Regions from separate parts of the Lysinibacillus sp. FSL L8-0312 genome, predicted to be linked through region 2. Evidence: predicted binding sites of a transcription regulator. Region 2 holds the regulator's gene; each other region holds the start of a gene.
What was found. The regulator LexA, encoded in region 2, represses DNA repair genes until DNA is damaged. The targets are predictions, from matches to a motif close to CGAACATATGTTCG.
Positions count from the first base shown of each region.

Region 1: a site for LexA is predicted at 5,196-5,209, ahead of ruvA (Holliday junction branch migration protein RuvA). Genes of this name have one in related genera too.
Region 3: a site for LexA is predicted at 9,792-9,805, ahead of MHI22_RS09065 (carbohydrate kinase). Genes of this name have one in related genera too.

Region 1 covers NZ_JBBOOV010000001.1:1,800,398-1,811,435, forward strand. The annotation lists gene MHI22_RS09145 (polysaccharide deacetylase family protein) at 1-130, shown strand, start outside; gene yajC (preprotein translocase subunit YajC) at 205-471, opposite strand; gene tgt (tRNA guanosine(34) transglycosylase Tgt) at 1,251-2,396, opposite strand; gene queA (tRNA preQ1(34) S-adenosylmethionine ribosyltransferase-isomerase QueA) at 2,453-3,493, opposite strand; gene ruvB (Holliday junction branch migration DNA helicase RuvB) at 3,510-4,514, opposite strand; gene ruvA (Holliday junction branch migration protein RuvA) at 4,533-5,153, opposite strand; gene MHI22_RS09175 (phosphotransferase) at 5,266-6,144, opposite strand; gene MHI22_RS09180 (LysM peptidoglycan-binding domain-containing protein) at 6,134-7,162, opposite strand; gene MHI22_RS09185 (transcription repressor NadR) at 7,304-7,837, shown strand; gene MHI22_RS09190 (thiol-disulfide oxidoreductase DCC family protein) at 8,013-8,405, opposite strand; gene pheA (prephenate dehydratase) at 8,424-9,305, opposite strand; gene MHI22_RS09200 (ACT domain-containing protein) at 9,470-9,925, opposite strand; gene obgE (GTPase ObgE) at 9,950-11,038, opposite strand, start outside.
Region 2 covers NZ_JBBOOV010000001.1:4,467,309-4,478,346, forward strand. The annotation lists gene MHI22_RS22220 (GspE/PulE family protein) at 1-1,145, shown strand, start outside; gene MHI22_RS22225 (type IV pilus twitching motility protein PilT) at 1,157-2,203, shown strand; gene MHI22_RS22230 (type II secretion system F family protein) at 2,200-3,405, shown strand; gene MHI22_RS22235 (prepilin-type N-terminal cleavage/methylation domain-containing protein) at 3,493-3,978, shown strand; gene pilM (type IV pilus biogenesis protein PilM) at 4,091-5,065, shown strand; gene MHI22_RS22245 (PilN domain-containing protein) at 5,065-5,658, shown strand; gene MHI22_RS22250 (hypothetical protein) at 5,655-6,344, shown strand; gene MHI22_RS22255 (prepilin peptidase) at 6,412-7,164, shown strand; gene MHI22_RS22260 (gamma-glutamyl-gamma-aminobutyrate hydrolase family protein) at 7,198-7,920, shown strand; gene lexA (transcriptional repressor LexA) at 8,031-8,648, opposite strand; gene yneA (cell division suppressor protein YneA) at 8,815-9,129, shown strand; gene MHI22_RS22275 (YneB family resolvase-like protein) at 9,126-9,791, shown strand; gene def (peptide deformylase) at 9,830-10,405, opposite strand; gene MHI22_RS22285 (GNAT family N-acetyltransferase) at 10,674-11,038, opposite strand, start outside.
Region 3 covers NZ_JBBOOV010000001.1:1,770,896-1,781,933, forward strand. The annotation lists gene MHI22_RS09025 (YfcC family protein) at 1-956, opposite strand, end outside; gene MHI22_RS09030 (hypothetical protein) at 1,085-1,228, opposite strand; gene MHI22_RS09035 (lytic polysaccharide monooxygenase) at 1,519-2,874, shown strand; gene MHI22_RS09040 (alpha/beta hydrolase) at 3,213-4,313, opposite strand; gene MHI22_RS09045 (DUF2642 domain-containing protein) at 4,586-4,801, opposite strand; gene dtd (D-aminoacyl-tRNA deacylase) at 4,873-5,313, opposite strand; gene MHI22_RS09055 (RelA/SpoT family protein) at 5,349-7,544, opposite strand; gene MHI22_RS09060 (pseudouridine-5'-phosphate glycosidase) at 7,749-8,663, opposite strand; gene MHI22_RS09065 (carbohydrate kinase) at 8,668-9,759, opposite strand; gene MHI22_RS09070 (MFS transporter) at 9,880-11,038, opposite strand, start outside.

The sequences.
Region 1 (11,038 bases), 2.7 Mb from region 2:
TAAGATGGCCTTTGTTATTCAAAATAAACATGTGAAAAGGGGCGATTCTCTGTTTACGTTAAGCAGAATAACTGTAAACGGCAAAGATTCTGGTGAAGTATTGATCCATAAAATAAAAACAGCTAACTAGCCATGAGTTCGCTTCATGTGTAAAAAAAGACTTACAACATAGCTAATGCCCTATTGTAAGCCTTTTCTCTTTTGTTACTGATTGTCATTAACAATTCGCCCAATTGCTTGACGGTCAAATTTCACTCGTACATTGTCAGCGATTTTTAATGTCACTGCTGTGTCCTCAATCGCATCTACGACACCATGTAGACCACCGATTGTAATGACTTTATCTCCACGTTGCAAACTACTTTGCATATTTTGTGTTTCCTGCTGTCTTTTTTTAGCTGGACGGATTAAGATAAACCACATTGCAACGAACATTAATAATATTGGCGCTAATCCTAATAATTGATCCATAATATATCTTGCCCCCTTTCCAAATCTCACTTTTTTAGTATAGACTATTCCACCAATAAAAAGCGATGGACAAGCCAAAAAATTTTCTCAATTACTAATATTTTTTCTATGATTGACATTATTTTGCTAGAAATATTCACTTTTTACAAAGATTTGAATGCTTTTACAAAACGATTGCCATAGTATAAGGACATTAGGCACTGCCTAATGTCCTTTCATAGTGTTGAAAAACAAAACCATCCATAGAATTTATATGAAAGGTGAAAAAGGATTTCCGTTGCAGGCTACTTGCTTTCCTGTGGACGAGCGCCGAGCCGCTTCCTCTGCTACCGCTCCGTTTAGAGGCACGCCTGTCTCGCTATTCCCACGGGAGTCAAGTAGCCTTCCAATCCATAAAAATGTTCACTTTTTAGCAAAAAAGTGAAGGTATTCACTACTCTTTTATGGAGGGTGTTGTCACTCATCACTTCTCCACTTTGAAAATAAGAGGCTATCCTTTCTCTAATCATACAAATACGGCTCGTATGAAGGATGATAAGGAAAAGACATTTTTGCAGAATGGTTGATTGGAGTGGAGCCAGTGTCACTCCTAGGGGATTTAGCGTCATAGAGGAGACCAGGAGACCCTGGAGCGAACGCAGTGAGTGAAGCGACGCCCCCTCTGGAAAGGACGCTGGTGGAACGGAAATCAACCCCTCGCCTTACAAAATTGCTTATTATGCCGTTGACATTACCTTTTTTATTTCGATTCAGTAACATAAAATGAAAGACGTAATGGCTTAAAAGTTCTTAGCATTTGGCCCATTGAAGCCATATTTTTCAAAGAATTCTTCTCGGAAATCACCAAGGCGGTCTTGACGAATGGCTTCACGCACTTGTTCCATCAGCTTCAATAGGAAATGTAGATTATGATAAGACGTTAAACGAATACCAAACGTTTCTTCCGTACGGATAAGGTGTCGAACATAGGCACGAGAATAGTTTTTACATGTATAGCAATCACAATTCGGATCAATTGGACCAAAATCACGTGCATACTTAGCATTTTTCACCACTAGACGGCCTTCAGATGTCATTAGTGTACCATTACGTGCAATACGTGTTGGCAGCACACAGTCAAACATATCAATCCCACGAATTGCTCCATCAATTAAAGAATCTGGTGAGCCAACCCCCATTAAATAACGTGGTTTATTTTCAGGCATCATTGGCGTCGTAAATTCTAACACTCGGTTCATCACATCTTTCGGTTCACCAACAGATAATCCACCAATTGCGTAGCCTGGGAAATCTAATTCCACTAATGCTTCTGCTGAACGACGGCGTAAATCCTCATACTCTCCGCCTTGGATGATCCCAAACAAACCTTGCTCCTCTGGACGCTTATGCGCTTCTTTACAGCGTTTTGCCCAACGTGTTGTACGATCAACTGATTGCAGCATATAATCATGTGTCGCAGGAAATGGTGGACATTCATCGAACGCCATCATAATGTCAGACCCTAAATCATTTTGAATTTCCATTGCTTTTTCAGGGCTTAAAAATAGCTTATCTCCATTAAGGTGATTACGGAAATGAACGCCTTCCTCCTCAATTTTACGGAATTGACTTAGGGAGAACACTTGGAAACCACCTGAATCCGTTAAAATAGGACGATCCCAGTTCATAAATTTATGGAGTCCGCCTGCTTCCTTGACAATATCATTGCCTGGACGAAGCCATAAATGGTACGTATTGGACAAAATGATCCCAGCATTCATTTCTTTTAATTCCTCTGGCGACATCGTTTTAACAGTTGCTTGTGTGCCCACTGGCATGAATGCTGGTGTTTCAAAGGAGCCATGTGGTGTATGGACGATGCCAAGACGTGCTCCTGTTTGTTTACAAGTATGAAGTAATTCATATCGAATTGCTGGTTGTGTCATAAACTAAAAATCCTCTCTTATCTGAAGTAAAAACAGTACTTCGATTATATCCACTATTATTTTTTCGGACGTATAAACATCGCATCTCCAAAACTAAAGAAGCGATATTTTTCCTCCACTGCTTGCTGATAGGCACTTAAAATAGTTTCTCGAGTAGCTAGCGTACTAACAAGCATGACAAGTGTTGATTTCGGTAAATGGAAGTTTGTAATTAACCCATCCACCACCGTAAAGTTGTAGCCTGGATAAATGAAAATAGACGTCCAACCTTGTTCTGCTCGCACTTCCCCCTCATATTTAGAGCCAATTGTCTCCAATGTACGTGTAGAGGTTGTCCCAACAGCTATGACCTTGCCGCCGTTTTGCTTAACACGATTAATCGTATCTGCCGCTTGTTCGGTCACACTATAGAATTCAGCGTGCATTTCATGGTTTTCAATCGAATCAACACTAACAGGACGGAAAGTGCCGAGACCCACATGTAGCGTGATAAAGACCACTTCTACACCTTTCGCTTTTACCTGCTCTAATAATTGCTCCGTGAAATGCAGTCCCGCTGTTGGTGCTGCAGCTGAGCCACGTTCTTTGGCATAAACCGTTTGGTAACGATCCTTGTCCTCAAGTTTTTCACGAATATATGGAGGCAACGGCATTTCACCAAGTTGCTCTAATATTTCATAAAAGATGCCATCATAATGAAAGTCAAATGTACGTCCGCCATGTTCAAGCTCTCCTGTACAAGTAGCTGTTAATAAACCTTCACCAAATGTGATAACAGTTCCTACTTTTACACGCTTAGCTGGTTTTACAAGTGTTTCCCACTCATCTGTACCAGCTAATTGCTTTAATAACAATACTTCTATATGTGCACCTGTTTCCTCTTTCACACCCATTAAGCGAGCAGGTAAGACTCTTGTATCATTTAATACGAGACAATCTCCAGCATGTAGCTCATCTAAAACGTGAGCAAAATGGTGGTGCTCTACTTTAGTAGCGCCAGGTGTAACAACCATTAAGCGGCTCGCAGTACGATCAATTAATGGCGTTTGAGCAATAAGCTCCTCTGGTAATTCAAAATCAAAATCTTCTACACGCATGAAAAAACTTCCTTCTTTATGTTTGTTGTGGATACTCATATCCAAAATGTTCATAGGCTAAATGTGTGGCAACTCTTCCCCGTGGTGTACGTTGAATAAGGCCAATTTGCATCAAATAAGGTTCATATACATCCTCTATCGTAACCCGTTCCTCACCAATCGATGCCGCAAGCGTATCTAAGCCCACTGGACCGCCTTGGAAGCGCTCAATCATGTTCGTTACAAGTTTATGGTCGATATGATCAAGCCCTCTAGGATCAACTTGTAACAGCTCTAGCGCTTGCTGTGCAAGACCCTCCGTTATCATACCATCTCCAAGCACTTGTGCATAATCTCGTACTCGTTTTAATAGACGATTCGCAATTCGAGGTGTTCCGCGTGAGCGTCTCGCCATTTCCATTGCCGCTACTTGCTCAATTTTCACCTCAAATAAATGAGCACTTCGCACCACAATTTCAGCAAGTGAACGATCATCATAATATTCTAAGCGTAGTAACACACCAAAGCGATCCCTTAAAGGGGCTGATAAGGCGCCAGCTCTTGTTGTAGCACCTACAAGGGTAAAGGGAGGTAAATCAAGGCGTACAGAACGTGCTTCTGGACCTTTCCCCACCACAATATCTAAACAGAAGTCCTCCATTGCTGGATATAGCACTTCTTCAATGGCACGGGAGAGTCGATGAATTTCATCTATAAATAAAACGTCCCCAGGCTCAAGTGAACTTAAAATAGCTGCTAAATCCCCTGGGCGCTCAATTGCAGGGCCACTCGTCATGCGTACATTGACATTCATCTCATTCGCAATAACAGCAGCTAATGTCGTTTTACCAAGTCCCGGAGGTCCATATAACAGCACATGGTCTAAACTTTCTTGGCGAAGCTTTGCCGCTTCAATGAATATTTGTAAGTTTTCCTTCACTTTATGTTGCCCAATATACTGCGTTAATTTTTGAGGGCGTAAAGATAATTCAAACTGCTCATCATAGCTACCTGCCTCACTTGCCATCATACGTTCAGACATGCACCTTCCCTCCTTTCCTTATTTTATTTTTAGCAATAGTTGCAACGCTTGTTTCATAAAGGCATCTGTCGTTTCCAGCTTGTCGTTGTCCTCAAGCTGTGGACGAATTTTTTCGAGCTCTTTTTCAGAATAACCAAGTGCCATTAACGCCAGTATAGCTTCTTCTAGCTCATGCTTATAAGGATTCACACCAAACAATGGTAGCTCATGTTCTGCACTAGGAAGCTCCAATGTATCTAATAACGAGCCTAGCTTGCCCTTCAAATCAAGAATCATTTGACGTGCCGTTTTTTTCCCAACCCCAGGGAACTTCACTAAAAACGCTTCGTCCTCCCGCTCAATGGCACTAATAACCTGTTGCGGATTCCCAGTAGCTAAAATCGCTAGAGCCCCCTTTGGCCCTATGCCAGATACTAATATTAGCTTTCGAAATAGCTCACGTTGATCTAGATTAGGGAAACCATATAAAACTTGTGCATCCTCTCGTACATGCAAATGAACATATATCTGTTGCTCCAGGGCTGATGTGCGGAATGCAAACGGATTGGGCGTATGAAGTTGCCAGCCAATACCTTGTTGTTCTAATACTATAAACTCAGGTGTAATACGAGTTACTTGTCCTTTTAAATAATCATACATCTATAATCCCTCACAATCATCGTCTTCGATTATAGCATATAGCGAACGAATGCTCGACAAAAAGTAGTGGCAAAAGCGCTGTTGCCAAACAAAAATGACCGCCAAATGACGGTCATTTTTTAACAAATCTATCAATATCGTACCACAGTTTTGGCCAATAGGTGAGGGCTCGTTTTGTGAATGGCACTAAATAATCTAAAAATACTAGCTGTTGCTCTAGTGGTAAATCCACTGCAAAAAGCCATTCTCGTAATAGCTCATTCGGATATTTCAAACGATGGAGCTTTCTTTTATCCAGTCGTTTCAGCTCAGGTAATTCGGCAAAAATTTTCCCAAGATCATAATCAACAGCAGGTAATACACGATGCAACCATAAAATATATTCATCATCTGCTTCGCCAAGATGTGCTAAATCAAAATCAATTAAACGTAATTGGCCATCAGAGCACCATAAAAAATTATGATGAACCACATCCCCATGTAATAGTGTGATTTCTTTTTCAGGCGCATCCTCTAATGCAATCAGTTGTAAAGATTTATCACTATAATGCACAATTTGATCGATTTCTTCTTTTGTTAAAAAAGCTCGAAACTCATTTCTTCTACTTTTAAAACGCATATGACGCATTTGCCATTTTAAAAGCTGCGAGTAGGTATGCAAGCCTGGCATTCGCTGCCAAGCTATTTTTTTATGTGTATCATGTAAAGCTATTAATAATTTAAGAGATTCTTCACGATCTTTTTTATATGCAAAGTTAGCACCATGGCTTCCTTCTTGCCATACTTGCACAATTAACTGCTCATCATCACTCTGGACCAATGGTAAGATTAGAGAAGGCTCCATGCGTCCTAACTGGCGATGAATTGCTCTCACCTTCTCTGCAATTTCCACTTGCTTCGCTCGTTTGACAAAATAATGATTCGATTCATACTTATATTTCCAAATGTTTGACTTTAACTCTTCTACAATATACGCTTTTTCACCATCGATAAGGCGTCATCCCGCCTGGGAAATAGTGCGGTGACATCCATTGTCCCCCTGCTGGTGGGCACGGCGGTGGACAATGTGTCGGACATGGTGGTGGCGGACAATGACAAGGATCCATTTGCCATGTAGGCATCATCATTGGTTGTTGATGACAGCCACAGGATTGACCCATGTTCATATCAGGCATCATCATTGGCTGTGTACCACAGCCACAAGATTGACCCATATTCATATCCATTTGTGGCTTCATTTGCTGATCCTGTGTATGGAAGAATGGTGATGTAGACTCTAAAAAGTCTTCCATCCCACCTACTTTATGATCTGGCATGTCACAAGACATTGGCTGTTGTGGCATCGTATAATGCTCGACCTGAGGTTGCATTGGCATCATCGGCCACCACATTTGATGATAGATCGGTTGATGACAACTTGAGCAATGTGGGACAGCAGGCATTTGTGGCATGATATGCATCGGTGGCTGTGGCGCTGGTTGTGGCATTGGCTTCGGTTGAGCTACAGGTGGTGGTGTAGGTGCTGGCGGTGGTGGTGGCTGTATTTGTACAGGTGGTGTTGTAACATTTTGCTCCATTTGTGGCATCACCAATTGTTGGTGCCAATTCATTTCCACAGGCTGCGGTACCCACATCGGTTGTTGTGGCATTTGCATAGGCATTGGCATCGGTATTGGAATCGGAATCATTTGTGGTTCTGGCATTGGCATAGGAGCTGGTGGTGGCGGTACAATAGGCGGCGGTGGTGGCATCGGTCGCTGTACCTCTTTTTTAGGACTTTCCTTCGGTGCCTCCTTATGCACTTGTGTTTCCTTTTTCGGCATTTCTTTATGTGATTCTCTATGCGGCTCTTTGTTTATTTTTTCAGGCAATATAATTTCCATACCTGGAACAATATAATCTGGGTTGGCAAGATGGACATTGAGCCGCTTCAAATCTTCAAACGAAATGCCGTACTCTTTCGCAATCTTCCACAAGGTGTCTCCCTTTTGAACAATATGAATACGCAATTTTTTCCTCCCTTCCTCTCTACGTATCATATGTTCAATGTTTCATTTGGATACAAAAATTTCAGCAAGTTAGAAATGCTTCATGGTACACTAAAACATAAGGAATGCTGATTCCTTTATTATGAGCAGAGGTGAACTCTTATGAAAAAAATGTTAGGCGAAGAACGCCGACTGCAACTTTTAGCGCAATTAAAAAACAGTAAAGCACCTATAACTGGGACAGACTTGGCTAAGTTCGCCAATGTTTCTAGACAAGTTATCGTCAATGATATGACTCTATTAAAGGCAAGAAATGAGCCCATTATTGCCACAAGCCAGGGCTATCTTTATATGCATCAGGAACAATTACAGCAAACCGTTGAACGTACGTTCCCTTGCTTGCATACCTCAGAGCAAACAGAGGATGAATTAATGACCATTGTCGATTGTGGTGGTACTGTCAAAAATGTTATTGTAGAACATCCAATATATGGTGAACTCACTGCCTCCATTATGGTATCAAATCGCCATGAGGTGAAACAGTTTATCGAACGTGTCAATGCCACACAGGCTAATTATTTATCCGCCCTTACTGGTGGCATTCATCTGCATGTCATCTCTGCACCCTCTGTTGAAGTTTTAACTTTAATTGAACAAGCCTTACAAAAAAAGAGTTACTTAGTGTCAGATCAATAAATAGCAAAAGCACCGTATGATATCCTTTTTCATACGGTGCTTTCTGTTTTGATTGCAAATGTTATGCTTCTGATTGGACGCTTGAGCGACGGTATTTCTTTTCTCTTCGCGAGTATTTTGATCCTGAGCGAAAGTATTTTTCCACTCTCTGCGGATATTATAAACCCGTGCGCTACTAGGAAAGAAATCGTTGCCGTTGAGAAGGTGTGGGCAATAAGCATTCACTTTTTTGACCAAATAAACGATAGCGTTGTTTAGCAAATAATCGATACAGCGCATTACGGATAATGGGGGGAACAAGAATCAAGGCATAGAAGCAAGGCCACAGTCCATCCAATTTCCTGCATATGTTTAATGCTGCGGTAGATTCCAGCGAGACGTTCCCTTGTTCAATCAGAATCACACTATCTATATTCTTTGGTATATTGTACTGATTGAGCAATGCTTGGCCGATATCACTTTGAAGTGACGCAAATTGAAAATAGCCAGCTTCATCGTGTTTGATAATAAATTGAACAGTGCTATCACAAAAATTACAGATACCATCAAATAAAATGATGCCAGCCATTACCATTCCTCCCTACAGCTATTCTGCCTCGTCTGATGTAACATAAGTGAAGTAAGTACCCAAAGATTTTACCTTACAGCCTAGTGCAGCTAATTCTTCCATGGCGCCACGCATCATCGGTTCTTTTTCATCTGCTAATACATCAATCATAAAGAAATAATCACCTAGGCCCGTTTTAAGTGGACGTGATTCAATTTTACTTAAATTCAGTTGACGCCATGCAAAAACAGAAAGCACCTGATGCAATGCCCCTGAACGATCCGTTGGCAATGTAATCATAAACGTTGTCTTAGCTTGCCCTTCAGATAGCTCTTGCGGCAATCGTTTATTTTGCTTGGACAGTACAAAGAAACGTGTATGGTTAAAATGGAAATCATGGATATTCGATTCAACTATGTCAAGGCCATATTTTTCGGCTGCTGCTGCATTGCCTACTGCGGCTATACATTCTTGTGGATTTTCTGATACATATTTCGCTGCTGCCGCTGTGGAAGTTGTTTGATGTAATGGCACATGACTGAAACGATAAAATAAGTATTTATGACATTGAGCTAGTGCATGTGGGTGGGAATAAACACCTGCGATAGACTGCCAATGATCCTTTTGCGCTTTATTCACCATTAAATGCTGCTGGATTTTTAGCAATAATTCACCTGTCACATAGAGTGTTGCCTCATGGAATAAATAATCTAATGTTAATGTTACAGAGCCCTCTAAGGCATTTTCTAGCGGAACGACGGCTAAATCCACCTTTCCCTCCGCGACAGCCTCTATACATTCTGGAATCGTCGCACACGGTACAAGCCACTCATTTGGAAAAGTAGCCTTTGTTGCTAAATATGTAAATGATGCTTCTGGTCCTAAATAGGCGATTCTATTTTCCCATTGTTGCTTTGTCATTGCAAATACCTCCTTTATGGCACAATAAGGAGCAGTCCCGCGAGATTACTCACTGTTGGGACAGCTCCTTATTTGAGCTTGTTATCGCATTCTGACCTAGCAGTCTTATTAAACACGATAATTCATTTTTGTCAAAAATTAAAGGATTGAACACTGTACTGTTATTATAATGCTCCAGAACTAATTACTTCTGCTGATTCTACAAAATCTAAGCGCTTTAATTGCTGAATGAGGTCATCAAGATCACAGGTCATGCTTGTTACATCTAATGATAAAGTAACATTGGCACGTCCCTGAATCGGAATCGTTTGATGAATTGTCAATACATTACAATGTGTAATTGTCACAGTTTCTAAAAGCTTAGCAAGTGTTCCTTTTCTATCTTGAAGCTGTAAAAAGACTGTTAAAATGCGTTCCTGCACAATTGAATGAAAAGGAAAAACCGCATCACGATATTTGTAAAACGCACTTCGCGATAAATCCACCTGCTTTACCGCATCCCAAATGGAAGATACTGAACCACTTGATAGTAAGTGTTTCGCTTCCAAAGTTTTTTGCATTGCATCCGTTAAAACATCCTCACGAACTAAATAATATCGCTGATTCGCAACATTCTTCATACGCTTCCCCCTAAAACTCATGTCTTAATCGACAAATTCAAATTCAAACTCTTGTAGGCGTACTGTATCGCCATCTTGTGCTCCACGTTGACGCAGAGCCTCATCCACACCCATTGCACGCAATTGACGAGCAAAACGACGAATACCATCTTCACGGCTAAAGTCCGTCATTTTAAATAAACGCTCAATGGCATAACCATTAATAATAAATGTACCATCATCGTCACGAGTGATCTCGAAATCTTCACCTTTTGCCTCATGCTTGTACATGACAGTTGCGTCTGATTGCTCCTCTACATCTTCATATAGTGGGAATTCAGGCGTTACTTCCAGTAGATCCGCAATGGCAAACAACAGCTCTTTTAACCCTTGACGTGAAACAGCAGAAATTGGGAAAATTTGAACATCTTCTCCTACCTTTTGGCGGAATGCTGCTAAGTTTTCTTCTGCATCTGGCATATCCATTTTATTGGCTACAATTATTTGTGGGCGCTCCGTTAAACGAAGATTATATTGTTTTAGCTCTTCATTGATTGTTAAATAATCTTCATATGGATCGCGACCTTCCATTCCTGACATATCAATAACATGGACAATAACGCGTGTACGTTCAATATGTCGTAAAAATTGATGGCCTAATCCTACCCCTTCATGTGCCCCTTCAATAAGCCCAGGTAAATCTGCCATCGCAAAGCTTCGGTGATCTTCCGTTTCAATCATGCCTAAGTTCGGTACAATTGTCGTAAAATGATATGCACCAATTTTTGGCTTAGCAGCAGAAACCACTGATAAAAGCGTTGATTTACCAACACTTGGGAAACCAACTAATCCTACATCTGCTAAAACTTTTAACTCTAATATAACATTTAATTCTTGTCCTGGCTCACCTTTTTCAGAAAGTTCTGGCGCTGGGTTGGCAGGAGTGGCAAAACGAGAATTTCCTCGTCCACCTCGGCCAGCTTTCGCAATAATGGCTCTTTGCCCATGCTCGACTAAGTCGGCAATAACTGCATTTGTTTCTTCATTCATAACCACTGTGCCTGGTGGAACTTTAACGATTAAATCCTCTGCATTTTTACCATGCATGCCTTTACTCATCCCATGTTCACCACG
Region 2 (11,038 bases):
GTTTAGTAAATCAAATTATTGCCAATGGTGTAGCACAAAGAGCCAGTGATATTCATTTTGATCCACAAGAAACAGAGCTACGTGTGCGCTACAGAGTAGATGGAGTACTTCGTACAGAGAGGTCATTGCCCAAGCATATGCAAAACGTAGTATTGGCTCGGATTAAAATAATGGGCAATTTAAATATTACAGAAAATCGTATTCCACAAGATGGGCGTATAAAAACGAATGTCAATTTTAGGCCAGTTGATATACGATTAGCCACATTACCGACTGTCTTTGGAGAAAAAGTTGTTATGCGTATTTTAGATTTAACCAATTCGTCCAATGATATTGAGAAATTAGGCTTTAGTGCTACGAATGAAGTACTATTCAGGAAAATGATAAGCCGTCCCAACGGCATGATGCTTATTACTGGACCTACGGGTTCTGGTAAATCCTCTACGTTATATGCAGCTCTTTCGCATTTAAATGAGGAAGGCGTCAACATTATTACGGTTGAGGATCCTGTGGAATACCAATTAGATGGCATCAATCAGATCCAAGTAAAGGAAGAGGTTGGCTTAACGTTTGCGGTAGGGTTACGTTCGATTTTACGACAGGACCCTGACATTGTGATGATAGGGGAAGTTCGTGATCTTGAAACAGCGCAAATTGCTATACGTGCTTCACTTACAGGACATTTAGTGTTAAGTACGCTGCATACTAATAGTGCAGTAGAATCCATCTCACGTTTACATGATATGGGCATTGAACCATTTCTACTATCTTCCTCACTTGTAGGCATTATGGCTCAACGACTTGTACGTAAAGTTTGTCGTGATTGTGCTGAACCATATGTATTCACCTCACGTGAATTAGAAATACTAGAGGAAAATGGGCTGGAAGGTGTTACCCAAGGTAAAAGAGGGCGTGGTTGTCCTGCATGTAATCATACAGGCTATCGAGGACGTATGGCGATTCATGAAATCCTTCCAGTGGATCGAAAAGTGAAGGACATGATTTTAAATCGAGAAGGTGATTTGGTTCTTCGGGATTATATGAATGACAAAGGCTATCACACCCTATTAGTAGATGGACTATTAAAGGTTGTAGCAGGTCAAACAACAACATCAGAAATTTTACGTGTTGCAAGTGTAGATTAGGGGTGATAAAAATGACATCTTATTCAATCGTTGAATTATTAACACGTGCGTTTGAAGAAAAAGCATCGGATCTTCATTTAACAAAAGGTATTCCGCCAGTATATCGTATTCATGGGCAGTTGGAACATTACGGTGCAGATCCATTAGATTCTGAAGAATTAAAGGGAATGGTAAATGCCATTCTTCCTGTACATAAACAACAGGAGTTTGAGGAAAAGGGAGAAACTGACTTTAACTTTTCATTGCCTGGGAAATGTCGATTCCGTGTAAATGCCTATCATCAGCGAAATGAAGTGACAATAGCGGCTCGTTTAATTGAAGCTAAAATTCCTTCTATTGAAGCACTTAATATGCCACAAGTGTTATATAAGCTTGCGGAAAAACCACAAGGTTTAATTTTAGTAACTGGTCCAACAGGCTCAGGTAAATCAACTACATTAGCAGCAATGATTGATTATATCAACGAGACAAGATCAAAACATATTATTACGTTAGAGGATCCAATTGAATACTTGCATACTCATAAAAAGTCTATCATCAATCAGCGTGAGGTTGGTGTCGATACAATGAGTTTTGCGAATGGTTTACGAGCATCATTGCGTCAAGACCCAGATATTATTTTAGTTGGGGAGATGCGAGATTATGAAACGATTTCAACGGCTATCACGGCTGCTGAAACAGGGCATTTAGTAATGGCAACACTTCATACAAGTAGTGCACCAACTACAATCGACCGTATTATTGATGTATTTCCACCGCATCAGCAAAGTCAAATTCGAGTACAGCTTGCGAATGTACTGCAAGGTATTGTTTCACAGCGTTTATTTATTCGTAAAGATGTAAAAGGGCGCATTGCTGCGACAGAAATTTTAGTACAAGCTCCTGCCATTTCGAATTTAATTCGCAATGAAAAAATTCACCAAATTCCAAGCGTAATGCAGACAAGTAAAGCATTGGGCATGCACACATTAGAATCTTCGATGCAGCACCTGATTACCACAGGTAAGATCTCGCTAGAAGATGCACGGCCATACATGAACGCTGGTGATTATAGTTGACTGTATTTCGTTTTAGTGGTCGCACCAAAACAGGAGCACCTAAAAAGGGCATTATTGAAGCCCCAAATAAAAAAATTGCTATGGAGAAGCTTCGTGCACAAGGAATAAATGCGCGAGAGCTTCAAGAATCAAATAGCATTTTACATAAGGACATTGCCATTGGTACAAAAGTGAAGCACCAAGAGTTTGTTATTTATTGTCGGCAGTATGCGACATTAATTCGTGCTGGTGTCCCTGTCGTTGAAGCGACGCGTATTTTGGGTGAGCAAACACGGAATAAACCACTAAAGCGAGCATTGATGCAAGTTGAAGAGGATATTCGGAGTGGGATGGCATTTTCAGATGCAGCAGGCAAACATACCAAAGTGTTTCCCTTGCTTTTTGTCAATATGATGCGTGCTGGAGAGGCTACTGGTAACGTTGACGACACATTAGATCGTCTGGCAAGCACACTAGAAAAGCAATATAACATCAAGAAAAAAATTCAATCGGCAATGACCTATCCAGCAATATTATCCCTTTTAACGCTGGTGGTTGGCATGTTTTTAATGGTTTTTATTGTGCCTACCTTTATGGATGCATTTAAAGATATGGACTTAGAAATGCCGCTAATTACAGTTATTGTTGTTGGTATAAGTGATTGGCTGATTCAGTTTTGGTATCTCGTGATTTTAGGGCTATTAGTGTTAGTAGTGGGATCACGTTATTTTTATAAAAATAATAAAGAGTTTCATTATACGGTTAATGTTTTGTTACTCCGCATGCCTATCTTTGGCCAACTTTTACAAAAAGATATTATAGCGAGAATGACGAGAACTCTATCTACTCTTTTTAGTAGCTCGGTGCCGATTTTACAAGCCCTAACGATTGTTGAAAAAGTCGGAGGTAATCCAGTTATGGGAAAAGTAGTGCTGGAGGCCCGCGATAATTTAGAAAAGGGTGGCACATTATCAGAGCCACTTGAAAAAAGCTGGCTATTTCCACCTCTTGTTACACAAATGACAGCAATTGGTGAGAAAACAGGCTCCTTGGATTACATGCTTGAAAAAATTGCTGATTTTTACGAGGAAGAAGTAAACCGTGCCGTCGATACAATGAAGTCACTTATCGAACCTTTAATGATTATAGTACTTGCTCTTGTTGTAGGAGTAATTGTTGCGGCTATATTCTTACCAATGTTCCAACTATATGAAAATATGTAATTTTTAATTATATAAAACTTATTTAGAAATTGAATTAGAAGACCGTGTTTTCACACTTCATATAAAACTACTAAGGAGGAATTCTCTATGTTTAAAAAATGGAAAAATAAAAAACTATTGAAAAATGAGAAGGGTTTAACATTAGTTGAACTTTTAGCTGTAATTGTTATTTTAGCAATTATCGCAGCAATCGCTGTGCCTGCAATTGGTAATATTATTAATAAGTCAAAGGACCGTGCTATTTTAGCAGAAGCATCAAATATTCTATCTGGTGCTAAGATTGCTTATATTGATGGCGCTTGTAAAGGAGACAGCTCAGATAATGAGTGTGTGAAAGATGAATTAGAAGCGTTTGTAGATGGTATTGAGCTAGGAAGCAATGATAAAGTAACGTATAACGAAAGTGAAAAAAAATGGTCAATTTCATATGGTAGATTTGAAGAGATTAAAACAGAGAGTCTCAAAGTTAGCTCAACTGCAGGTGCAATAACAATATTTGAAGAAGAACTTAATAAACTATTAAAAAGTGCAGGAGTAGATAAGAAAAAAACAGAAAATACTAAAACTCAATAATCAGTCCTCCCAACCCATTCAGAAACGATAATTTTCTTGCGTTTCTGGCTGGGGAATGGATGACTAATTGATAAAATCATTTATACTGAATAGGAAAAGGAGGTCTTTTCACATGTTTAAGAGAAAGAGAAAGTCGCATGTATCGATTGAACTGAAGGATTATGTGCTACGTGCGATTGTGGCGAAAGGACCTGAGCCTAGTCAATGGCATGGCTATGAATATCCTTTACCAGCTGATATTGTTGAAAATGGAGCAATCATAGATGAGGTGGCTCTTTTTGAAATTATTAAAGAACAGGTTGTGAAGTGGACAGGAAAAAAACAGGCTGTTCGTATGTTTGTGCCTGATACAACTGTTTTATTAAAAAGTTTCGAGCATCCTAAAGATGTTAAACCTCAGGAATTACGAGGATATGCTGAAATGGAGTTGGGCCATTCTATTCATTTACCTTTTCAGGACCCGTTAATTGATGTTTATGATCCCGATGCGGAGGACGGTAAAGCGATATTATTTGCAGCACCTTCAGAGGAAATTACGAAAATAGTAGGAATGCTGTTAGATGTCTCCTTGGACCCTGAAGCTGCCGATATTCGTGCCTTATGCAATATACGTTTGTTAGAACATATGTCAATGTTAGTGCCTAATAAAACATATTTAATTGCTGATTGGTCTATCAATGAACTTTCCATTAGTATCTTTTCAAACGGACAGGTTGAGTTTTTGCGTTATCAATCGATTGAAACAGATATGGCACAATGGCAGGGCAAAAAAGTCGATGAATTTAGCTACCAATTTCTCTACAATGGTGAAACCGAAGATTACCAGATGGTCGTCATGGATCAGGTTTTAGAAATTGATCGGATGATGAATTTCTTTAAGTTTTCTTTACATAAAGGGGAAAAAACAGTAGATGAAATCATAATACTTGGTGATAACCCGTTACTCAAATCAATAGGAACCTTATTATCTTCTAATTTAGAGACACCTTTGATGATTGTTGATGGAGCAAAAATTGAAAAGTTCTTTCCTTATTTTAAAAAAGAATTTTCAACATTGCTAGGCTTAGCTTTGAAGGAGGTTCATTAATGGTTCCAGATATAAACCTCTTACCACAGCTTGAAAAACGGTCTACTTCACCAAAGCTTTTTTATAGCTTGATAATTGTCATAGTGGGTCTAATAGTAGCTTATTTACTATTTATATTTTTTACAGCTAAAAGTGATTTGTCACGTTTATCTGCTGAGGAAAAGACATTAACGACACAGCTTGAACAATTACAGCAAGAGTTAGATGTAAGACAAAGTGTTGATCAGGGATCATTGGAGGAATCTGTTGCCTATATTCAAGGTGTTTCTTATCCTGTAACCCCATTAATTGATGAAACGAAAACTTTACTACCAACTCAAACGTACTTGCGTAGCTACGTTTTTGGGGAAAATACAGTTAATATTGAAGTGGATTTTGAAACGATGACCGATATATCGAAATATGTAGAGCGACTTTTAATGAGTAGTTTTTTTACAGACGCACAAATTAATACAGTGTCAAACTTTGATATAGAGCTTGGCGAACAGAAGGAATTAACGCCTGAACAAAAATTTAAAGAAGTACCACGTTATTCAGTGTCCATTACGGCGACAATCGACTTTATGTATTTAGCTGGAGGACGACGCTCATGAATAAATTAACGAGTAGTAAAAATTCATCTATTATCTTGTTATTGACTTTAATCGTTTCTATTTTATTTGCGCTTTATTATTATTTATTATTACCAAGATTAAATGAAGTAGAAGCAAAAGAGAGTCATGTATCACAGATACAGCAAGAGATTTCTAGTGTAAAAGAACAATTAGCTCAATTAGACAAGGAGCAGGGTCAGCCGACTATCAATGTTTTAGCGTTAAGACAGAAGCTACCTACAACAAGAGCTGTTGAAAAGATCATACTAGATTTAGCTGAGATTGAGGAAGTGACAGGAACACGCATAAAGTCATTAACAGTTCAAAATGATGATGCGGCTGTTTCGCAATCAGATGTATCGCAAGACCTTAATCTGTTGGAGCAAGCTGAAGAAGAGGTTAATGGTGAGCAGGATAACAAGATTACGAGTTCACCGATTTCATCTATTTCAAAGGATTCCTTACCATCGAATTTAAAGTTGATTACTTTTATATTAGAGGTTGGGGCGCTTGATTTTAATTCTCTAGAGAGCTTTTTACAGGAAATTGAACAATTACAGCGTGTGATGAAAACGGATACTATCGAATTCAAATTGCCTGGAGAGCAGGATCAATTAGAAAAAGATACGGATCTTACTTTACAAGCTACCGTCCAGGTGACGACGTTCTATTACGAAGGAGAGTAATAATTGCATTGATAGGCGTTCCATACTGCATCTGTATGGGCGCCTATTAGTTTAGGAGGACAGAAAATTGGAAATGGCTTATACAATCTTTCTATTTTTATTTGGGCTTGTCTTTGGCTCTTTTTATAATGTGGTAGGCTTACGTGTGCCACAGAAGGAGTCGATTGTACAACCTCCTTCACATTGTACTAAATGTCAAAGGCAACTGACGGCGCTTGATTTAGTGCCAGTTTTATCTTATGTGTTTTTTGGGGGGAAATGTCGGAGCTGTGGTAATAAAATAGCTTGGATTTATCCAGTAATGGAATTATTAACAGGATTATTGTTTGCCTTTGCATATTGGCAGCTTGGTTGGAGCATAGAGTTTATAGTAGCCCTATTTTTTATTTCATTATTAGTCATCATTGTTGTTTCTGATATAGCCTATATGCTGATTCCGAATAAGGTGCTTTTATTCTTTTTACCCTTCCTTATTATTGGACGAGTATTGTCGCCATTAACACCCTGGTGGGACTGTGCTGTAGGTGCAGTCGTTGGTTTCGGCATATTATATAGTATTGCTGTGATATCAAACGGGGGCATGGGTGGAGGCGATATTAAATTATTCTTTTTAATTGGACTTGTTCTTGGTACAATGCATACACTGTTAACATTATTTATAGCTGCAGTTATCGGCATGATTGTCGGGCTTGTCGTGTTAACGAAGAACAAGCAGGGGAGAAAAACACCTATTCCTTTTGGACCTTCTATTGCATTAGCCGCTATCATTGTCTATTTTTATGGGGATTCATTAATCGATTGGTATTTAGGTTTTTGGTAATTGTTCAATCTTCAAGCATATGGAGGGAAGCAAGTGAAACCGATTATTGGCATTACAGCCTTTGTGGAAGATGATTTATCCTCTCGATTAAATGCTGCTTACAGTAAAAGTATCATTGATGCAGGTGGGATTCCGCTTATTATTCCACTTGGCGTAGAGGAGGATGCCACACAAATTCTATCCCTTACAGATGGTTTATTGTTATCTGGAGGCTATGACGTGCATCCATTTCTGTATGGGGCAGAGCCTGCACCAAAACTAGGGAAAATTCATCCAGCAAGAGATACGGTAGAGTTAGCATTAATTGAAGCGGCATTCACACGAAAGATGCCTATTTTGGGTATTTGCCGAGGCATTCAAATACTAAATGTAGCACTAGGTGGTACTTTATTTCAGGATATTGATAGTGACCATTTTAGTACTAAGCTGCTCAAGCATGTACAGCAATCTGCTCGAGCTGTAGCTACTCATTATGTACAAATTATGGAGGAGAATTTATTAGCGACCATTTTACAACAAGAGAAAATAGCGGTAAATTCATTTCATCATCAGGCAGTTAATGTATTAGCAGAGAAATTAAAAGTAGCAGCAAAATCGAGTGATGGCATTATCGAAGCAGTTGTTCATGAAGAGTTGCCATTTTGCTTGGCTGTTCAGTGGCATCCCGAGGAACTAGCTATAGCAGGAGATGAGCCTGCACAAAAATTATTTTCAGCCTTTGTTGAAGCTAGCTTAAAATTCAAAAAGGAAGCGTAGCAGGGGGACTGTACAAAGAATCCAACCATATATGGATTCTTTTTTTGCGTAAAAAAGAGGATACATGCTCTTAGAAGGAACACATAATCCTCAAAACCTACTTTAAATGATTAATGTACACGACGATATAGTCCTACAACTTGTCCTAAAATAGAAACTTGATCGACGATAATAGGCTCCATAGATGAGTTTTCAGGCTGTAAACGGAAATGATTTTTTTCCTTGAAGAAACGTTTGACCGTTGCTTCATCCTCTGCTGTCATGGCTACAACAATATCTCCGTTATTAGCTGTTGCCTTTTGCTTCACAATAACTAAATCGCCGTCTAAAATTCCTGCTTCAATCATAGATTCCCCCATAATCTCTAGCATGAATAACTGATCCTCGCTTGTGCCATACGTATCTGGTAATGGGAAATATTCTTCAATGTTTTCAATAGCAGTAATTGGGGAACCAGCAGTTACCTTCCCCACAAGTGGTACATGAATGACTTGCTGCTTTTGAATAGACTCTTCAGGCTCTAAAATTTCAATTGCACGTGGCTTTGTTGGATCTCGACGAATAAAGCCCTTTTGTTCTAATCGAGCTAAATGACCATGAACAGTTGAACTTGAAGCAAGTCCGACTGCTTCCCCGATTTCACGTACTGATGGTGGATATCCCTTAGCTCGTACCTCTTCTTTAATAAAAGCCAAAATGTCCTCTTGTCTTTTCGAAACTTTTTTCATGAGTGCTCACCTCTTTTTTCTAATATCATTCTTCTTATTTGATAGTATAACAGAATGCGAACATGTATGCAAACATAGGTTCGAAAAGTGTTTGACAAAAACGTTTGTTCGCTTTATTATGAGAACATACATTCCGAACAAACATTCTAGAAAAGGGGTTGTAACTATGACATGGTTAAAGAAAAATACACATATCTCCATTTTATTAGGAGCTTGTCTATTATTTGCAGGATACCTTTACATCACTGATCCAGGAGATGTTAATTACGCAGAAATTCAAATTGAACATGGGGATAGCTTGTGGTCGTTAGCAGAGCAATACCGTGGTAAGATGAGTACAGATGATTGGATTAAGCTGGTCAAAACAGAAAATGAATTAGCAGATATTAAAATTGTGGCAGGAAAGTCTCTAGTTATTCCTGTATTGGGTGATCAAGCCAATCCCATCCATACTATCGAAATTGCGAGAACTGAACAATGATGAATAAACAAATGTCGGCTGTTGTCTATTGCCGTGTAAGTACTGAAAAAGAAACACAAAGCTCCTCATTAGAGCGCCAACAGGAAGAGTTGCTGCGCTACGCTAGAGAGCAAGGCTATGAGGTAAAGGGTGTATTTAAGGATAAGCATAGCGGCTATGATGTGGAACGCGATGGCTTGCTTGAAATGCTTGATTTCATTAAAGAAAAGGGAATTAATGCCCTTTTTGTACAAGATGAAACACGATTAGGACGTGGGAACGCAAGGATGGCTGTGTTGCATTTATTGCAAAAATCAGCAACAGATGTTTTTTCCATGCGCGATGCAGGACCCGTTCAACTAAATGAAATGGACACGATGCTGCTTGAGATTTTAGCAATCGTGGAGGAGTATCAACGAAGAATCCATAATGCTAAAATACGTCGAGGCATGCGACGCGCTGTAGAAAATGGCTATCGTCCTGAAAATAATTTATCGAACCGAGGGAATCCCTATGGGCAGGAGCGAAAGGATCTACCTGTAGATGAAATTGTCAAGCTACGCAAACGTGGATTTACCTTTGAGGAAATTTCGATCACGCTTCGAGGGTTGGGCTTTGAAGTAAGTAAAGCGACTGTTCATCGTCGCTTCCAAGAACATCAAGAAAGATTAGCAGGCAAATAATATCGCCTGCTAATCTTTTTTATTCACAGTAAAAAATGCTATTGATAGGAAGCCAAACTGTCGATGATGATGTTAGTAGGTAGTTGAAAAGGATACTCTTTATTTATTCGATCATAAAACATTATGCCATTTAAATGATCGATTTCATGTTGGACAACGATCGCCCCATAGCCCTGAAACGGCAAGATGAATTCTTGACCATCAATGTCATATGCTCTGACCTTAATACGCTCGTATCTTGGCACAAAACCATGGACAGGTCGATTAACCGACAGGCAGCCTTCTCCATCAGGTAAATAAATCATATTGAGGGAATGACTTATGATTTTGGGATTGATAAACACCATTTCATTATGATCAAATAGTACAGCAAACATTCGTTTGTCTACACCTATTTGATTTGCAGACAACCCAGTTCCAGGGCGAAGCTTATATTTTTTTGCTAGCGTTGGATCTTGGCTGTTTTTGAGATATTGCAGCATAGCTAATAAAGTATTTCGATCCTCTTGGTTTAAGGGTGTCGTCACTTCTTCGGTTTGTTTTCGTAATAATACCGAGTCTTCTTTCACAAAATCTTTCATGGTAATGATCGAATCAGGAAGAAATTTAGTCATACATAAACACCTCATCAATACGGCTATTGAGGACTTTAGCCATGTTCAAAGCTAATGGCTCGTACTTATCATTTTCAATACAATTAATTGTCTGTCTAACAACACCGCATTCTTTCGTAAGTATAGCTTTGGTTATCCCTAATTTGTTTCTCAACATTTTGATCATACTCCTCAGGTTTATCCCTCCGTTTTGTCTGAAGTGTTAGCCATTTATTTTATACTCTTTTTACTGAATGACCAAATGTTGTTACTATGTAACACGGTCATTTTATAGAGTTCTATGCCATTCTTCTTGCAAGATTGCGTAATAGTATTCATCCCACCAATTGTCACCATGCGGTATACATTTTTTAAAAAATCCTTCACGCCGCATACCGATCTTTTCCATCACTCGGTAAGAAGCTATATTTTCGGGTTGGCATGTTGCTATTATTCTATGAAGCTTCAATTTGGAAAATCCATAATCTAATAGGGCTTGAGCAGCTTCTGATGCATAGCCATGTTGCTGATAAGCAGGATTCAATACCCATCCAATTTCATAGGTATGTTCGCCAAAGCATCGATGAAAAACTAAATGACCAATAACTTCTGGTTGATCGCGTAAAGTAATGGCAAAATGCTTAGCTTGATCCG
Region 3 (11,038 bases), 2.7 Mb from region 2:
GCCTTCGCTCCTTCAATGAAGGAATCAAAAATAGTTGCAGGTTTCAACCCACCAATTAGCCCTGCAATTAACCCCATAATTAAAAAGGAGGCGGTTAACTGTGTTAAGAACCAGCCCCAATTAAATACACCATAAATATTAAAGCCAATTCCACAAGCCATCACAATAAATACAAATTTATGCTTTCCTGTTAATGTAGGAATGTCAATAACGGATACATTAGATTTAGCCTTTTGCTCGATGTCGTAAATAACACTTGCCTGTGGATTCTTTTTCACCTTAAAGGCATAGCGAGATACATAGAAAATAGCAAAACCTAACACAAAAACATAGACAACTGCACGGAAGCCGATCCCAGAGAATAACGGTACATCTGCTAATGATTGTGCAACACCCACCGTAAAGGGATTAAGCATCCCTCCAAAAAATCCACTGGCCGCTCCAAGTGTGATCATGGCAGTCCCTGTCACAGCATCGAAGCCCATCGCACGCGCAATTGCTACACCAATCGGTACGAAAATAATTGTTTCTTCGGCCATCCCCATTGTAAAACCACCAACAGAGAATAAAATCATTGATAATGGGATAAGTAATTTTTCTCTTCCCTCTAAAGCTTTTACCCCTTTATAAACACCAGCTTCAATGGCACCCGTGGAACGAATAATCCCAAAAACACCACTGACTAAGAAAATGTAGAAAATAATTTGAGCCCCTTTTTCAAGACCCATTGGAATAGCTGTAAACATTTCGAAAAATGAAACTGGATCACTCTCAATATGATGATAGCTTCCATCTACAACGAGCATTCGCCCTTCCTTATCCTCTATTCGTTCAAACTCACCTGCTGGAATAATATAGCTTGCAATACCCGCTAAAAAAATAATAGCAAAAATAATGGTATATGTATGAGGTACTTTCAGCCAGCTTCTTTTCTTTACACCTTGTTCATTTTCCATGACATCACCCTCCTTTTAATCAATTTAGACATTTGCATTATATTGTCGCTATATGTCGTTAATTGAAAATAAATATACATGAGTTCAAATTTATTGTAAAGTATTAATTTTCTATTATTTCAGAAATTCTATTTATTTGTTGCCATAGCAAGCTTTCTCAGACGACCCTGCTGATAAGGATGCTTATCCTCTGCTAGCATAAAATATTCATACTCGATTAATTGGATAATTATGCGTTCAGCAGAGCGCCGTAACTTGAGTATTGTGACCAAGGTTAACAACTTCTATAGCTACATTTCACGAATGAGAAGAGTAACTGTACGTAAATTGACAAATTTTAATAGATTTGAAGATTTTATTATAATACCTAATTATTTTTAATAGAAAACAATCCTCTAAAGTAAGATATTTACCCAATTAAGGTCTATATACTCATTAATTTTGCAACAAAAGTTATTTGCACAACAAAACTATTATCCTATAAAAACAGACTTTGAATAATTTTTAATATATTGCTATCATACTAGTTGCTATCCAATTCCAACAAAAGGAGACTAGTTATATGAATACTAAATTCGCAAAAAAGTTAAGTAAAAAGGGAATAAGTGCTGCCATATTAGCAGCAGGAATCATGGGTATTTCAATGGCACCTAATGCATATGCCCATGGATTTGTTGAAAAACCAGCTAGCCGAGCTGCTTTATGTAGTCAAAATTATGGAGCACTTAATTTAATGTGCGGAAACATAATGTATGAGCCACAGAGTTTAGAGGCACCTAAGGGATTTCCACAAAGTGGGCCGGCTGATGGAAAAATCGCATCTGCTGGAGGTCTATTTGGTGGCATACTCGATCAACAAACCGCTGATCGTTGGTTTAAAAACACGATTACAGGAGGTTCAAATACTTTTACATGGAAGTATACAGCTCCACATTTAACAAGCAAATGGCACTATTATATTACTAAAAAGGGATGGAATCCAAATAAACCATTAAACCGTGCTGACCTTGAACTAATTGCAACTGTAGAACATAATGGTTCTGCTGCATCGAATAATTTAACTCATACAATTAACGTGCCAACTGATCGTAGTGGTTACCACATTATTCTAGCTGTTTGGGATGTAGCTGATACTTCAAATGCATTCTATAATGTAATCGACGTTAATTTAGTGAATAATGGAAATGTAGATATAGAAGCTCCAACTCAGCCAAATGGATTACATACTACGAAAGTTACTTCAAACAGTGCCGAGCTAAAATGGAGTCCTTCTACAGACAATGTGAGTGTAAAAGAATATCAGATATTACGTGATAATAAAGTAGTTGGAGTGGTACCAGGAACAACATTCACAGATAAAAATTTAAAACCGACTACCAAGTATACATATACGGTAAAGGCAGTGGATGCAGCTGGGAATGTTTCTAATGAAAGTGAATCGATAGTTGTAGAGACAATGCATACAGCTCCAGATACAGAAGCACCAACGCAACCGACTGCACTTCACACAATGGGCGTAACATCTTCAAGTGCAGACTTAATGTGGAGTGCATCAGAGGATAATGTAGCAGTTGACCATTATGTTATATATCAAGGAACACAAGCAGATCAAATGTCTGTTGTTGGAACATCAAAAACTACATCATTTATGGACATGAATCTCCAATCCAATACAACTTATATGTATGCAGTAACTGCAGTGGATGCGGCTGGAAATGAATCAATTAAAAGTTCCATTTTAACTGTGACTACAAAAGATCTAGGGGCTTCTTATGAGCAATGGAGTCCATTTAAGGCGTACACAAAAGGAGATAAGGTTGAGTACCAAGGAAAGATTTATGTAGCCGTTCAAAGCTATCAAGGATACGGAGATCCAAATTGGATAAACGCATTGTCTTTATGGAAAGAAAATGAGTAAAGTCCTAGTATGAGATTGCAGTGATTGAAAAGATCCTTTTAAATCAACAATAGTTTTATTTCTATAGATAATAGCTATAAATTCATTTTAGAAGTTAAATAAATTCATACAAAGGCCATCGAGAAGTCGCTCTCGATGGCTTTTATCATTTTTCTTTCTCTTCAATTTCCAACATTTAGTAAAATATTGCCGTACCCAACCCCTGCACGGAGTGGGAGCGAAGAGGCGCTCGCCCACAGGAAAGCAAGTAGCCCATGCATGTGTATATACTAATTATATCGCTTGCATTATTGATTCTGCTTCCACAAGTTACAATTAACAAAAGTAAAAAAGACACATTATAAGGAATTGAAAACCTTTTTTACCCATTCAAGAAACTCTCTCATATAGTGTTCCTGCTTAAAGCCATGATTCTGACCTTCTACTACAATTTCAGTAATATTCGCATCTGCTACTCGTGCAGATTGAATATATTCTTGTGGCCCTTTTACCCCAACAGCTAAATCATTCGTCCCATAAGCAATAAACTGAGGTATATTTGCTGTGCTAAAATGTTTAGATAGATCTGTCTGATTCAAAAGCTCTTCACGCACTTCTGGACTTTTTACATCTTCATCTTTAAAAGAAGCAAAGAGCATAGGCACATTATAGCGATAGGTCAATGCTGGATAAATCATAGCTGCAGAGACTACTTGATCATCGACTGCATCGATGTCATCAAGCTGATAACTATTAGGAAACAGATTTTTCCCCTGAATGAGATTAATAAAGCTACCGGTTTGAAAACCACCCGCGCTAAAACCGATCAATCCAATTTTATCTGGATGAATACCATAATCATTTGCATGATAACGTAGATAACGGACAGCCCGCTGAACATCCAATTGGGGAATAGGCCATTCATATGGGTTAGAACGATAGTGTAGAACGAATGCATTGATACCTGCCTTATTTAATGATTCAGCTACTTCTTTTCCTTCAGCAGTTCCACCATCCATTTCCTTAAAGCCATAGCCACCTCCTGGAATAATAATGATGGCACTGTCACTGTTTGATCTCGTATAAGGAATCAGATATGGTTCATCTTCATAGGTAGATTTTTCATAGCCCCCTACAATTTCATGGACATATGTAAAGGTATCAATTGCAGCTTCATTGTCTTTATATTCTTCTCCCACAATACTAGTAGAAAATTTGAATGTCGCTAAGAGTCTGTTAGGATTACCCTTAATATTCATATCGTCTAGCTTACTTCCAGAATGATTTCCTGCAACTTCTTCTCCCCAAATTTCAACCTTGTGCTCAATATCCGCAACTGGCTTGCCTAGTTTATTCCCAAATGGATTAATTTCAAGAATAGCGTATCCACCTCCTATAAACAAAGCGAAAATAGCTAGAATTATTCCCACTATCTTGGCTATTTTCTTCATTATGTTCATAATATATAACCTCCTTTAAACCTATTCATGACAGTATTAAATAGTATATTAGCAGCCATTACTACTTGTTTCTTAGTTGAGTATAATTCTAGTCGCTTTATGACCGATTTCACAAGAGACATACCAAAAGTGTCTTTCTCCATGAACGATCCCTGCTTCCGCCCTCAAACCAATATAAACTCAATATTCTAATAATTAAATTTGCTCATTATACCTTAAAATATAAAAAAGAACCTTCTATCATCTTTTATGATTCGAAGGTTCGTACTTCATCAATTTTTTGTAGTTTCCAATGTAACCCATACAATTTCCTCCATTCGAATGAAGAAAGGGGTACGATTCATCTCAAGGATCATATGGTCAGGTAGTATGGATAATAAAATACCTTTTTGCATCGTTTTTTCTGTTTGCACCACTACTGCCTGGCCAATCATCATGTTAAGTGTTTCGTATAAATATGGATTAGATCTACTCCCTATCTGCGTCAAGTTTAAGACACTCCTTCCTATAAAACTAACCATACTCATTAGTATATGAAGGATTTATAGGAAATGTTCCATTATTTTGATTCTAGAAGTATTGTTACTGGACCATCGTTGATTAGTGCAACATCCATCATTGCACCAAAAATACCTGTTTCCACATGTAAGCCGAGCTCACGCAATGCTTGATTAAAAGCTTCCCACAGCGGTTCGGCTACTTCTGGTCTAGCTGCACTGATGAAACTAGGACGATTTCCCTTTTTTGCATCCCCATACAATGTAAATTGTGAGACGGATAAAATTGCGCCTCCATGCTCTAGGATCGAATGATTCATTTTTCCTTCCGCATCTTCCCAAAGGCGTAAATTAGCTACTTTTTTCGCTAAATAAGCGACATCCTCATGTGTATCCTCATGTGTAATACCTACTAGAAGAACATAGCCATTATCAATCGCTCCTGTGACAGTTCCGTCAACCGTTACAGAAGCAGCTTTACTGCGCTGTAATACTACTTTCATGCATTAAAACCCCAATTCTATGTTGTTGCCAATCATTAATTGATGACACGCTGCACCGAATAAATATCAGGTGTTTGTTTAATCCGCTCAACAACCTTATGCAAATGTGAAATGTTTGAAATGGAAATCGTTAAATGAATTGTTGCCATTTTATCACGATCAGCACGACCACTGACTGCTAAAATATTTGTTTTTGTTTCACTAACAATTTGCATAATTTCATTTAAAATACCAGGTCGATCAAAGGCTGACACTTCGATATCCACTGGATATTCTTTTTTCTCAGGGATGATTCCATGCTCCCATTCCACTTCAATTAAACGTTCTTGCTCATCCTCAATTTGAATATTTGGACAGTCTGCACGGTGTACAGAAACACCTCTACCTTTTGTAATAAAGCCTACAATCTCATCACCAGGTACAGGCGTACAACAACGAGAAAGTCGAATAAGCATATTATCAATGCCCTTGACGATGACACCCGATTCCGTTCGTTTTTGCGGAATTGGATTTTTCATTTTTTGTTCAATTTTCTCTAAAGCTTCTTCCTGCTCACGCTCTTTACGACGTTTTTCTGCTAAACGATTAACCACTTGCTGTGCAGTAATGCCATTCACCCCTACTGCTGCATACAAGTCCTCCTCATTCGTATAGTTGAATTTATCACATACACGTTTGAGGTTTTCTGATGACATCGTTTCCTTTAAATCGAAATCCTGAGCACGAATTTCCTTTTCAATCATTTCTTTCCCTTTGATGATATTCTCTTCACGTAAATGTCGTTTAAAGAATTGCTTAATCTTATTTTTCGCCTGTGAGGATTGTGCTATTTTTAGCCAATCGCGGCTCGGACCAAAAGATTGCTTAGATGTTAAAATTTCAATGATATCGCCGGTTTTCAGTGGTGTATCAAGTGGCACCATTTTCCCATTGACTTTTGCCCCAATCGTACGATTTCCGACCTCTGAATGGACACGATAGGCAAAATCGATGGGCACAGAACCCGCCGGCAATTCGATGACATCGCCTTCAGGTGTAAATACGTAGACCATATCAGAAAATAAATCGAATTTTAAGGATTCCATAAATTCTTCGGCATTAGAAGATTCATTTTGGAATTCTAAAATCTCACGGAACCATGTTAATTTTTGATCGACATTTTGCTTTTGATGATCAACATTTTTGCCCTCTTTATACGCCCAGTGTGCCGCAATCCCGTACTCTGCAATTTTGTGCATTTCCTTCGTACGAATCTGAACCTCTAATGGATCACCATAGGGTCCAATAACGGTCGTGTGTAAGGACTGATACAGGTTTTGTTTTGGCATGGCAATATAGTCTTTAAAGCGCCCTGGCATCGGTTTCCAGAGTGTATGCACAATCCCTAAAACCGCATAGCAATCTTTAATACTATCGACAAGTACACGTATGGCTAATAAATCATAAATTTCATTAAATTGTTTCTTTTGGAGCACCATTTTTCGATAAATACTGTAAATATGCTTTGGACGACCATAGATATCTGCTTCAATTTCAACCTCATTAAGCTGTGACTTCATCTCAGCCATGACATTCTCTAAATAAGCCTCACGCTCATCACGCTTTTTCTTCATCAAACTGACAATACGATAATATTGTTGTGGGTTTAAATAACGAAGTGCTGTATCTTCAAGCTCCCATTTTACAGTCGAGATTCCCAGACGATGTGCAAGTGGTGCAAAAATTTCTAGCGTCTCTTTCGAAATGCGTCGCTGCTTTTCAGCAGGTAAATGCTTTAACGTACGCATATTATGGAGACGGTCTGCTAGCTTAATTAAGATGACACGAATATCCTGTGCCATAGCTACAAACATTTTTCGATGATTCTCCGCCTGCTGCGCCTCTTTTGATAAATATTTAATTTTCCCTAGCTTTGTCACACCATCAACAAGCACGGCTACTTCTTCGCCAAATTCCCGTACCAAATCATCCCGCGTAAAATCCGTATCTTCGACAACATCATGTAAAAAACCTGCCGCTACTGTTTCCGGGTCCATTTGTAATTCAGCTAGAATACCTGCCACTTGTACTGGGTGAATGATATAAGGTTCACCAGAGCTACGGAATTGCTCAATATGGGCATCCCTTGCTAATTCATATGCTTTTTTCACGAATGTGACATTTTCATCATTCATGTAGGATTTGACTAACTCAAAAACGTCCTCAGGAGTCAAAATTTGCTCTTTCGCCATAACATGTCCACCTTGCTCGTCAAATTTTTCAGATTAGATATAAACTTAATTGTATAAAATTTTGTAGCCTATTGTAAAGAGACTGTGTCATTTAGTTTAGTTAATCTCGTGAACAGTTCGAAAAATGGAAAAAATATTCTTCTTTTTAATGAAAAAGACCCTTTGCGACAGGATGTCACAAAGGGTTCTTGTTTCGACAAATGATTAGTGTAATTGATTGTAGGCAACAGCAATTTTTGCGCCAACGACTGCATTGTTTTTCACTAATGCAATGTTCGCATCAAGACTTTTACCTTCTGTTAATTCTTTTACTTTACCAAGTAAGAATGGTGTAACGTTTTTACCTTGAATACCATTCTCTTCAGCTTCAGCTAAAGCTTTTTCAATAATGTTTGTAATAAATGTATGATCTAATGCTTCAGCTTCTGGAATTGGGTTGGCAATGACAGCGCCACCTTTTAACCCTAATTGCCATTTCGCAGATAGCATTGCTGCAATCTCCTCTGGTGTATCAAGCTGGAAGTTGACATCGAAACCACTTTGACGTGTGTAGAATGCTGGTAATTCATCTGTACCATAACCAACTACTGGTACCCCTTTTGTTTCAAGGTATTCTAATGTAAGACCAATATCTAGAATAGATTTTGCACCCGCGCAAATAACAGCCACATTAGTTTGTGCTAATTCTTCTAAGTCAGCAGAGACATCCATTGTTGTTTCAGCACCACGGTGTACACCACCAATACCACCTGTTACAAAGATTTCAATGTCTGCAAGTTCAGCACAGATCATTGTAGCTGCAACTGTTGTCGCACCTAATTTTTTTGTTGCAAGTAAGTAGCCTAAGTCACGACGTGAAGCTTTTGCAACGCCTTGTGAATTTCCAAACATCTCTAGCTCTTCATCTGATAAACCGATTTTGATTTTGCCATCTATTAAGGCAATGGTTGCAGGTACTGCACCATTATCGCGAATAATTTGCTCAACTTCACGCGCAGTTTTCACATTTTGTGGATATGGCATACCGTGTGAAATGATTGTAGATTCTAATGCCACGATTGGTAGACCTTTTGCTTGTCCTGCTTTTACTTCTTCTGATAATACGATGAATTCTTTCATGTTGTTATTCCTCCATTTCATTTTTTAACAAATCTACTGATAATTCAGGTCTTACTGTATAAGGAGATGCCAATGTATTTTTAGCATTTGTTAACCCTGCATCAATACATGTCTCAAAAGATTGACCTGTCAACCAACTGTGTATCACAGCGCTGACAAACGCATCTCCTGCTCCTGTAACATCTTCAATTTTGTTGATCACTTTCGCAGCGAAATGACGAGGTGTGATCGTCGTAGATGCTGCATAAACACCCTTGCTACCAGCTGTGATAATGACATGTTCAGCACCTAGTTGTAAGAGCTGTTGTAATGCTTTTTCATAATGGGTAGCGCTTTCAATTTTATGTCCAACAATTGTTTCTGCTTCATCCGTGTTACAAATAAACCAAGTTACACCTTGTAATGTTTCAGGTAGTCGATTCATTTTTGGCGAAGATACTGGCACAATGACTAATGGAATGGCACGAGCAATGGCTACTTGCTGGATATACGCCACTGTTTCTTTCGGGCAATTTAAATCCAAAATAAAGCAACCAGCATTCACTAGCATTGTTTCATGCTTTTTCAACAAACTCGGTAACAGCAGGTCATAAACCTCCATATTGGCTACAGCTAATGCTAGCTCACCTTGTTCATCCATAATAGCTGTATAGGAACCCGTAGAAGCCTCAGCTAGCTGCTCCACATAACGTAGATTCATAAAGGATTCCGAAGCTTCTTGGATCACTTGCCAATCAGCATCTTTACCAGCCGTTGTTAATAACGTCACTTGATGGTTTAATCTGCCTAAGTTTTCAGCAATATTTCGACCAACTCCACCTACACTAAAAGAAGAGCTGGCAGGGTTAGATGTTCCAAATTGAACATTGCCCTTCACATGGAATTTTCGGTCTAAATTAGCTCCCCCGATGCAAATAATTTCATTTTCCTCGGGTAAAATATAAGCACGACCTACAATTTTTCCTTGCTTTGTTAAACTAGACACTAAATTAGCAAGCACGGGACGGGACAGATTCATTGTATCTGCCATCTCTTGCTGAGACATAAACGGGTTTTGGCGAATTAAAGCAAGCACCGCCTGTTCTCTTTCATTCATAGCATCACCTTTTATTATATTTGTTTATATTATAAACTTTTGTTTGTTAAATGTCAAACTAATATTGATAAAAAAAGTTGAACCTCTTTCTGTCGAGGTTCAACTTTTTTAGTCGACTGTTTATCCTTGCTGAGGCGTTTGTTTTTTTACAATGATAACGAATAAGCTTGCCAATGCACAGAATAGGCCAGCAAGGAAAAAAGCCCATGTGTAGGAATTGAAAAATTTATAAATCAACCCACCCCCATACGCAGCAACTGCCGCTCCTGCCTGATGTGAGGCGAATATCCATCCGTAAATAATGCTGCTTTTTTGCATCCCAAAAATTTGTCGTGTAATGCTGATAGTTGGTGGTACTGTGGCAATCCAATCGAGTCCATAAAAGATGCTGAAAATCGTCAATAAAACAAAGGAGCCTTGAGTGAGTGCATAAGGGAGTAGCAAGAGAGAAGCTCCCCTTAACAAGTAATACCAAAATAATAGCCAACGATTATCAAAGCGATCCGATAGCCAGCCAGAGGCAGTCGTGCCTAATAAGTTAAACACCCCCATAAAAGAAAGAAGAGATGCAGCGGTTACTAGCGGAACGCCAAAGCTAATACAATATGACACAAAGTGAGTTCCGATTAATCCACTTGTCGAAAGACCACAAATGAAAAAGCTGCCTGCTAAGAGCCAAAATGCTTTGACTTTAACTGCCTCTGCTAAACCAAGAAATGCCATACTAATTGGATTCTTCTTGGGCTGTACTTGCGGCTCTTCTATAATCTCATCATGACCGTAAGGGGTTAGACCAATATCTTGCGGCTTGTTTTTAATAAACATAGCAATCATGACGAACATCATGGTACTCAGGAGTAGGATTAATCCCATTGCCCATCGCCAAGAATAATGTTCAATAATAATGGCTAGCACTGGCAGTAAAATTAATTGACCTGTGGCTGTACTAGCCGTTAAAATCCCAACTGCCAGCCCTCTGCGTTTAACAAACCAATGATTCGCTACATAGGGACTGAGCACCGTTAAAAAAAGGCTCGCACCAAGCCCAATGATGCCTCCCCAAATAATGATTAACTGCCAGGATTGGCTCATCCAAAAGGTTAAGGTCATTCCTACTATTAAAGTAGACATGGCACTAAGCATCATTTTCTTTAAACCAATGACTTCAAGCAGCGCCGCCATAAATGGTCCAGATATGCCATATAAAAATAAACTTACAGCAAATGCTAAAGCAATCGTTGAGCGATCCCATTGAAATTCTTTTTCGAGGGGATCCAGG